One region of the Butyrivibrio sp. XBB1001 genome, then DNA from elsewhere that is predicted to be linked to it. Evidence: riboswitches for the same ligand, from Rfam matches in the RefSeq annotation. Region 1 holds a riboswitch; each other region holds the start of a gene.
What was found. Region 1 has a riboswitch for cyclic di-GMP ahead of G631_RS0116925 (methyl-accepting chemotaxis protein). Riboswitches for the same ligand answer to the same signal wherever they lie in the genome.
Positions count from the first base shown of each region.

Region 2: linked by a shared signal. The riboswitch ahead of G631_RS0108780 (dynamin family protein) and the one ahead of G631_RS0116925 (methyl-accepting chemotaxis protein) in region 1 are both predicted to bind cyclic di-GMP.
Region 3: linked by a shared signal. The riboswitch ahead of G631_RS19870 (hypothetical protein) and the one ahead of G631_RS0116925 (methyl-accepting chemotaxis protein) in region 1 are both predicted to bind cyclic di-GMP.

Region 1 covers NZ_KE384201.1:222,812-226,096, forward strand. Annotated here, with positions in the region: gene G631_RS0116925 (methyl-accepting chemotaxis protein) at 20-1,753, opposite strand; cyclic di-GMP riboswitch class I at 1,972-2,047, opposite strand; gene G631_RS20505 (LiaF transmembrane domain-containing protein) at 2,221-2,571, opposite strand; gene G631_RS20510 (hypothetical protein) at 2,574-3,101, opposite strand; gene G631_RS0116940 (hypothetical protein) at 3,098-3,285, opposite strand, start outside.
Region 2 covers NZ_AUKA01000008.1:53,913-57,197, reverse strand. Annotated here, with positions in the region: gene G631_RS0108780 (dynamin family protein) at 1-1,415, opposite strand, end outside; cyclic di-GMP riboswitch class I at 1,573-1,649, opposite strand; gene G631_RS18665 (RtcB family protein) at 1,799-3,085, opposite strand; gene G631_RS0108770 (hypothetical protein) at 3,060-3,285, opposite strand, start outside.
Region 3 covers NZ_AUKA01000002.1:90,720-94,004, forward strand. Annotated here, with positions in the region: gene G631_RS17820 (flagellar hook protein FlgE) at 1-1,249, shown strand, start outside; cyclic di-GMP riboswitch class I at 1,500-1,589, shown strand; gene G631_RS19870 (hypothetical protein) at 1,845-2,627, shown strand; gene lepB (signal peptidase I) at 2,620-3,198, shown strand; gene G631_RS0103285 (Spy0128 family protein) at 3,238-3,285, shown strand, end outside.

The DNA of each region.
Region 1 (3,285 bases):
GGCAAAATGCCAATTCCCATCAAGCTGACATATCCTCTAATGTGAAGTATGACATCTTCTCATTAAGTGTCTCTGCCATATCACGAAGGTCTGCAGCTGCATCGTTGATAAGAGCAAAGGTAGCGTTAAGCTCTTCCATAGAAGCATTTGTCTCCTGGGAAGAAGCTGCATTCTGCTCAGAAATTGCAGCAAGCTCAGCCATGATGTCTGAGAAGCTTGCCTTAAGGTCGTTGAGAAGACGAATCTTTTCAGCTATTACTTTTGTTGAGTTTTCAACGTTGTTGACGTTATCTACTACATTGTCCATATCGTTCTTGGTAGATGTAAGCTGATCGTTCTGTTCCTTCATGTCCTGTCCAAGCTGACCGATAGTATCAACACTCTTCTGTGATTCCTTTACAAGGGTCTCTACAATAAGGTTGATCTTCTCAGCAGCCTCCTTTGACTGCTTGGAGAGGTTGCCGATTTCAGAAGCTACTACTGAAAAGCCCTTTCCATACTCACCTGCTCTTGCTGCCTCAATTGTGGCATTAAGGGAAAGAAGGTGTGTCTGTCCTGCGATGTCAGTAATGATATTGGAAGCTTCCGCAATATCCTTAACAGAGTTATTTGTAAGAAGAATCTGGTCGTTGATGTCCTTCATTGAATTCATGACAGTGTCGTTCTTGTCCATAAGATTTCCAAGTGTATCCACTGTACGCTGAGCGCCTGTAAGCATCTGGCTTGCCGCATTTGAAAGAGCCTCAACCTTAGCAGTGATGTCTTCGATGCTATCACCCATTTCATTCGTGTTATTTACTGAGTTTTCCACACTTTCTGCCTGAGAAGTTGCGCCACGGCTGATATCCTCAACTGCATTTGTTACCTGCTGTGCCACCTGAGAAGCAGTCTCTGCTGAATTTGCAAGACTTACGCCTGAATTAGTAACATCCTCAGAGAGCTTTTTAGTCGCACTGATAACATCCTGAAGCTTATCTCTAACCTGGGCTGAACTTGCAGCAATAACGCCAAGTTCATCTTTTCGGTTAAATGTACGATCATTTATATAAAAAGAAAGTTCGCCATCTTCAAGGCTCTGAAGTCCGCCAACGATATCACGGATTGACCTTGTAGATCTTGTAATGATAATTCGGGCAACTCCCCAGTTAAAGAAAAAGAATCCAAGGAAAGTAAAAATGATTGCTCTTCCTGCAGCTCTTAAGTTATCCACAACGATAGTAGTATCGCGGCCTGCAAAGATCATTCCCGCAACTGTTCCATCTGTGTTCTTTAAAGGAAGATAATATGCATACCAGTCCTGGCCTGCGATTTCAAAGTTAGTTGCAAGGTACTCATTTCCTTTTGCAATAACTTCAGCTACTACGGTATCTGATGCCTTTGTGCCTTCCATTCTAAGCCCTGTGTCTGCATCTTTAAGAGAAGTCACAAAACGTGTATCTCCGTAAAAAATAGTAAAATGCATATTTGTCTTGGCGCTAAGAGCATCAAGCTGTTCCTGATAGATGTCGTGAACGGCTGTTTCGCCCTTCATAAGTTCTCCGTCCTCAGAAAGATGCCAGTCTCCCTCAAACTGATGGGACACTTCATCATCAAGTAGTACTGCTGCTGCGTGCAATCCTTCTGATAAAGATGTGTAATATGCTTCCTGAATGTGCCTGTAGCCAATATAGCCTACAAGCGCTGCCATTAAAAGTGCAAGCGCTGACGCGATAAGAATAATACCGCGAACCATGTTTCTTGATTTTTTCTTCATAATAAACCTCTCTACATAAACAATAAAACAATAAGAAAGAATGTCGCTTGCGACATTCTCGCGCGAGGCGCGGATGCTTTAGCATCATTTTCATCTCGCGCCGATGCGCATCCTTAGCGGAGCGTTTTTTATGATGTAGGAATTTCGGAGAAATTTCCTATATCATAAAAAAAAGCACAGGAGACACGTCCCATGCTTTTGATAATCCTAACTAAGTAGAATGCAACTGGCTGACATGTTAAAGTCCCTATAGCTTTGCGCCGCAGGCTTTCGCCTGTTTTGCCAAAAATATTTTTTTAACAACGAGGATTATAATGAAAAAATTTTATTAATGCAATATAAAATTTTTATAAACTTATTTTTCTATTACAATTTACTATATTCTTTCGGTAAGCAGAAAAGAAATTAGCAATGTTGTAGAAACCAATTTTATAAAACCGGTTTCCGTATCCCCTTTGAGCTACTTCTCAGAAAACTATTCCATCCTTAAAGTACTGGAAAAAGAGATCTGCGCCTGCCATGCACATTGCAAAAAAGCTAGTCATGATCATAAGGAAAATAGCGGCTTTGTCATAGACTATCTTATCCGTAAGATAATTAGAGATAAGTAGTTCAACGCCAAGGCCTATTATCATAAAGGGCCAGAGTCTGAAGATCATTTCATAGGACATGATTCCCGTAAACATGTGGACTACAAACAAGATTCCGAAGACAATCAGCGAAAGCCCCGTAGTCACTGAGCCAACTCTGTGGGTTCTTGTATACTTTGGTTTCTGATCTGAAACTTCTTTTTCATTAACAGCTAATGTTTCTCCCATTTTCAGCCCTCCCCGACAAGTTCTTTTTTCTTACCTCTGATAAGGAATATTCCTGCCGCAATCAGCACTATCGCAACAACAAGACTTGGGATATCCTCAAGTAAAGGATAGATGTCGTCCCAATAGCTCTCTGGTATATAGCGGACGATGATGTCTGAGATATAACTCCAAGCCATGGCAATTCCAACAAGAATCAACGCATAGGCACCAATCTTGCGCATTGTTTCTGCCTTGATCTTAAAGGCGTTTGTAGTTACAAATTCTTCCCAGATGTACTTATCCTCAAATGCAGCAAAGCTCTCATCATCAAGGCCCGCTACATTTCTGGCATGGAAGAATCCAAAGCAGTATATGAGCATTAAAACAAATAACAAAAAGTCAATCCTCATAGTTGTTATTGCCCCGCACAACAGGGCAAATACAGCAAGAATACTAAAGCCGTTTTTCATAAATCCCATGTACATTTCTGCTGCTCCTGGGCAGAAAGAAAATATAAAAGTAAAAAACTTGTTCTTTTTCCTTGGTTTCATTTTAATTTACCTCCCATTTCAAAAATGAAGTTCTCAAAGCCACCTATTATTCGATCTTTTCTTCTCTTATCGATTGCTTCTTCTCTTGAAGTCACAGAATCTTTTTCACCAGATAGGAATTCTTCAGCTTTTATCTGTGTGCCGCTTCTATCCTGACTAATAACCTCATCCCTTGTAGGAATCC
Region 2 (3,285 bases), on a different contig from region 1:
TACTCATTTTCAAAAATTGAGGTCAGGTCATCCTTAAACTCGTTCATAACAGAATTAATCCATGTTCCTCCTTTTTCAAAATTATCGATTTCCAGATATTTTGAAATATACTCTCGTCTATAATCTTCTTGTAGCTGTTTTTTCCCCTTTTGAGATAAAGCTTTAAGAGCTACTCCTATCTTTAAGCTAGACATTTTTGCATCAATAAACAGTTCGCACGCTTCGTTTATTCTTTGAATTATTTCGTCCACTGAATTACTTGCTATCTCTTTCAGTTCGATTTGATTTGAATGATATGCTTTTGATATTTTCTTTTTTATTAACTCATTTGAGCGTACTTGATTATCTAACTTATTATTTACATTCTTTATTTCAGAAATCGTACCATCCAATTTTTGGTCCATATCTGAACATGCATCTAGCACATTGCTAATTAGTCTTTCCTTTTTTTCTTCCTCTAAATCAGCACCTTCACCATAAACCAAATCATGAAGACATTCTTGCATTGCATCATATCCCCAAGCATCATCAACATTGTCTTCGAACGCTTCTTCCTTATCTGCTCCATCAACAATTTTATCCAAAGCCATTTCTATAGCTTTGGCACAGTACTTCATAATTCTAGTATTCTCACCAATATATGCTTTATAATTATTCAGAAGAATATCCTTCATTTCATCATAGCTAAAATCACCAACAATTTTCTTAGTGTCGCTGTTGTACCAAACATTAATAATTGGAATCATTTTATGCTTTATCAACTGCAACTGTGACAAAGTGTCCTTATTTACCTCCTCGGTATTTGATACAATCCAAAACACAGCATCACATTCATTACTTTTCTCTATTGTCACCCGATCATGTTTTGGATTCACTCCCAGTCCAGGCAAATCTAAAAAATCGCATGAATCCAGAATGTCTGAATCAATATAGTATCGAACTTCTGAGATTTGCTCTGCCTTACGCTTTAAACTAGGGTTATCATTTAACGCGACTTGACTAGTGTATTGTTTTGCTTCGCTCCAGCTCATTTCTTCATCTTTATAATCCGCACCATCCCTGTAAACTATTTCCGCATCAAAATTTTGATTTTCGGACTTTTTCATTATTCGTATTGCTTTTGCAGTATCTGGTTCAAACTCACAACTTAATCCCGTTTCGCCTTGTAAATTCAATAAAGTATTTAATGTTGTTGACTTTCCAGCCTTAAACATACCTATAGTGGCAATAGTAAACTTGTTTTGTGCAGTTGCCATTTGCTGTTTTATGGTGCGTTTCTGCTCAGAAAAATCCACCTTTCCAATGTGTTCGGATTGTAACATTTTTAGACATGAATTAACCTGTGTCTCGCTTTCTTCATATTTCTGAAGTAATCCCTCAAAAATGCCATATAAATCTTTTTTTGATGTTTCCATATTCACCTTTCCGTACGATGTATGTAAGGCACCATACTTTTCATTTCTAATTATTTGCAAAAGCAAAAAAATGTAACGCTTGTGATTTGGCTATTCTGGTTGTTAATTATCTCTCCCAAAACAAAAAAGCACCGCCATTCCTGACGGTGCAAAATTCTTTAACAACTGGCTACCATGTTAAAGGCCCTAATAGTTTTGCGTCACAGTCTTTCGGCTGCTTTGCCAAGAATTCCTATAAAATAATATTATTGAGATAGACAAAATGTGTCAATGCAGCACAGCCCGCAAAGCCGCTTCTTTAGAGTAATATAATCATTTTTTATAATTTATTTATAGTTTAAAGCATTCATTTTTCTATAAATCAGTAGACGCATTAACGAGCATCATTCGTCTCCAGAATTGTCGTTCTCGTTTTCCTTTTCAATCTGCCTTGTTGTCTTCTTGACTGTGGTACTATTGGCCTTGAAGTTATAAACTGGCTTTACCACCTTAACAATATCAGCTGTAGGCTCGATATTATCTACGATATCGCCCATGCCCTTATATGCGAACGGACTCTCATCCAGCGTTGAATGGTTAACACAGGTAGTGTAGATTCCTGCATCGCTCATTGCCTTCTCGAACTCTTCTACTGTGAATCTGTTGAAAGCCTCTGTCCTTGAGAATCTTCTTCCAGCACCGTGGGGAGCTGACTGGTTCCAGTCATCATTACCCTTTCCGACACAGATAAGTGATCCATCCCTCATATTAATTGGGATAATGAGCCTTTCATCCTTCTTTGCTGATACAGCGCCCTTTCTTACAATGTTGCTGTCATGATCAATATAGTTATGAACAGTTGTAAACTCGCCAAGAGGCTTGAAACCATAGTTATCAATGATCATTCTGGCAATCATATGTCTGTTCTCATCTGCAAATTCCTGACAAATCTTCATATCATATAAATAATCCTGGCTGTACTTACCATGCAGGAAACAAAGATCTAGTGGGAGATCCGGAGCAGTCTGCCTGAAATTGCGATGAAGTTCCTTGATCACTTCCTGAATCTCTGATCTTCTTCCGGCTACCTTATATTCCCTCTTGATCCTGTCCTCTTCATCCCAAAGTGCTTCCTTGCCAGTGTGGAGGCCTACTGCCATCTTCTGATAAATCTCGCAGACTCTTGTTCCCAGCATTCTGCTTCCGGTATGGATTACAAGGTAATGGTTGCCATCATCATCCCTGTCGATCTCGATGAAATGATTTCCTCCGCCAAGTGAGCCAATAGCTCTTTCCATCTTCTTAGTGTCCTGAAGCTCACGGTAGCACTTCATTTCCTGAAGCTTCGGAAATCTCATAAGACGTCCTTCATTTACTTCTCTTCCGGAAGGAACATACTGCCTTATTACCTTATCCAGCCTGTCAAAATCAATGGCTTCCTTGCCAAGTTCTACTGTCAGCATTCCGCAGCCAATATCAACACCTACCACATTAGGAATTATTTTGTCTCCCAAATCTGCCGTGAAGCCAATAACACAACTCTTTCCTGCGTGACAGTCAGGCATAATTCTTACCTTCGAATCACGAAATGGCTCCTGATCCAACAGGTCTCTTATTTGCTCAACGCAAACATCTTCGCAGTTATCTGTGAAAACCTTTGCAGTATTATACTTTCCTGTTATCTCCTTCATTCTTATCACCTTTTACCCATAATAAAATGCTTTCAAGTTCATCAAAGTCGCACTCTGTCTGATTGGAGTTTTCCTCGGCCTCTTCACTCTGGTCTTCGGTATCCTCTTCCTCGTACAACTTTTTCAGTTCATCATCTGCAGTAGAATATCCCATCACTACTGCTATCATGGAATCTGCATATTTCGCTATGATATTTGGT
Region 3 (3,285 bases), on a different contig from region 1:
AAACGTAAATACAACAGCCTATAAATCACAGGCCACAGGTTTTCAGGATGTTCTTTATCAGACCATAAAAAGTGGTTCTGGTGCAGGACAGAATACTGGTGCCATAAGTGCTACTCAGGTGGGCCTTGGATCTAAGGTTAGTTCAGTATATACAAATATTTCAGCCCAGGGCTCAATGCAGACTACAGGAAATGCACTGGATCTTATGATCACAGGACCTTCATTTTTTATAGTAACTCCTGACAATGCAACCAGAAACTATAGTAGAGATGGTTCTTTTGCCATAGATGCAAACGGAGATCTTGTTACGCAAGGCAACGGATATTACGTAATGGGCGTAATGGGAGAAGGTGGAGTTACTAATGGAGCGACAGTAACCAAACTAAATGTCATAAACAGAGTTTCTGTTCCTGGCAAAAATCCGACTGATCCGGCCAGAATGATCGATTATATGGCGGGTTCGCCAACTACTCAGGCTTATTTTAAGGGAAATATCGATAGCGATGATCCTTCATTAAAAGAAGGAAAAGGCCTTGCTTTTGAAATCTATGGAAATGACGGTAAACCATACACTTTAAAATTTACAATTGATACAGCAGGGGACGAAGATCCGAGTACATTCAATCTTAATTTGGATTCTGTTATAGATGAGGACGGTAAAAAAGTAACGGTTGACCAGTTTGAGCCTATAAAGCTTGAATATGATAAGCATAATGGAAGACTGACAAGTGGAGACAATGTCCAGATAAACGTAAGCGGCGAGGGTGCTAATATAGGCAGCTTTAATCTTGACCTTTCAAACACCACCAATTTTGCAAGCTCAATGTCAGGTCACAATTCAACTATTTACGCTTACAAGGGCGATACCCAAGGATTAAACAAAGGTTATCCAGAGGGAGAACTTACTCAGATTTCATTCGGAACCGATGGTTCTATATATGGAAGATATTCTAACGGCCAGACGATTAAGAAAGGACAGATTGCAGTAGCCGAGTTCAACAACGCTATGGGTCTTGAAAAAGTAGGCGATAATCTGTATGCTGCCTCACTTAATTCCGGAGCTGCACAGGTTATGGATGTAACGACTGATGGTGGATATATTAACAGCGGAGTGTTAGAGGCCAGCAATGTTGATCTTGCAAAAGAGTTTACAGACATGATCACAACGCAAAGGGGATTTCAAGCAAATAGCCGCGTAATAACGACATCTGACGAGCTTTTACAGGTCCTCAAAGGCCTTAAAAGATAATGGTAAATAGTATAAAAAATGTATAAAGTTTTTATAAAAAATGGAAACTGTGTAAATTTTTACAATGTTATGAAATTTTGAATCGTAGAGCTGGACTGGTGTTCAGCTCTTTTATATTTGGAAACTGTGAAAAAACTTTGAAAAAGTAGTTGTATTTCATTTCGCTAAGGTATATATTAGGCTTACACGGCGAGAAATAATCTTAGCTAAACACTAGATAATATTAACTTAAAACAGTTAAGATTCATACTTAATATAAAGGCAAAACCATCGGAAGATGGTGACGCAAAGCTAAAGGGTCTTAAGCACTTTTTTGAGTGCCAGATAGCCAGTTGCTGGTGTCATTTTTGACACTAAGATGATGGCCGAACTGTTAGAAGTAATTCCCACAGACGGTCTATTTTTTTGGAGAAATGAAAGTACATGGTAGTTCATGGATGAACGGTCTGCATTGGTTATGCGGACTTAGTACAAGGAATTATTTTTTTGTGACTGGAATTTAAGCTTTGCGAGGCCTTTTTATTACTATTGTTGAGGTATCTACGCGAAGTTTGTCTGCGATAGATACCTTTTTTACGTTTGAAGGGCAGGGAAAATGGCAGAACTGAATCTTAAGAAGCTGAGCAGAGCAGAACTATTAGAGATGATGATCTCTTTTTCCGAGGAAGCGGAGGCTGCCAAGCAGCACGAAGCAGAACTCAAGGAAGAGTTAGAAAAAGAAAAAATGATACTCCAGCATGATTTCGCTGAAGAGAGAGCGCAGATGCTAAGGAACTTCGATGAAGAAAAGGCGGAGATGAGAGCCAAGTTCAATGAACAGAAGGCTCAGATGCAGGAGAAATTTGACAAGGATATAGCAGGACTCAAGGCAAGGCTTGAGAGAGAAAAGGCTCAGATGCAGGAGCAGGTGGACGACAAGCTCTTTAAGATGGAGAATTCGCAGTCTCTTGCTGAGGCTTCCATCAAGCTTGGAGGCATCATGGAGTCGGCTCAGAGAGCAGCAGATCTTTATGTCAGCACTTTGAAAAAGAGTGCTGAGGCTGAATACAAGGAACTTATGCTGGAGATAGAAACTTCAAGGCTCAAGGTTAAGAGAGCAGAGGAGATTCAGCTTAAGAAAATTGCCGAGAAGGCAGGCAAGACAGTTGAGGAAGTTTTGGAAGAAGCTTCTGAGAGCGAGAACAAGAATGACAGGCAGGAAGAAATTCCTGTGGATATAACAGAAGCAGCGAGGGAGAAGACAACAAAGGATAAGACATCAAGGAAAGCGACAGTAGAAAAGTCAACATCAAGGAAAACAACTGCTAAAAAAACTACAGAAGATAACATCAAGGAAACCAGGAAGAGTACCTCTGCAAGAAAGAAAAAAGATGAGTGATACACAAAACCTTAAACCTTCGATAGATGAACTGAGGAAGGAACTTAAAAGGGAAAACAGCAAAAAAGAATACCGTAAGGTTCTGCGCAACACACTTATAGTTGTGGTTTTTGTGGCAGCTTTAGCGGTTCTTGTATCTAGCTTTTTTGTTACAGTTTTGAAGGTTACAGGAGACAGTATGACTCCTACACTTGAGACGGGGCAGATAGTCATAGCCCAGAACAGCAAGGAGTTTGAGGTAGGAGATTTACTGGCGTTCTATTATAACAACAAAGTTTTGGTAAAAAGAGTTATCGGTTCCCCGGGAGACTGGGTGAACATCGATGAAGATGGTAAGGTTTCAGTTAACGGAGTTGAACTAGTTGAAGATTATGCATCAGATTTTAGCTTGGAGCCCACTGACATAACATTTCCATATCAGGTTCCCGAGAACAGATGGTTTGTTTTGGGAGATCATAGAAGCGTGTCCATTGATTCAAGATCAAGTGTTGTAGGATGCGTGACCAAGGAACAGCTGATCGGCAAAGTGGTATTTAGGGTATTTCCATTCAGTGAATTCGGTGGCCTGTGAAGATACATGCATAGAAAACTTAGTTTGAGGTAATGAAGCATGCGCAAAGTTGACGAGAATCGCGCACAAAACTACATAAAGAAGCAC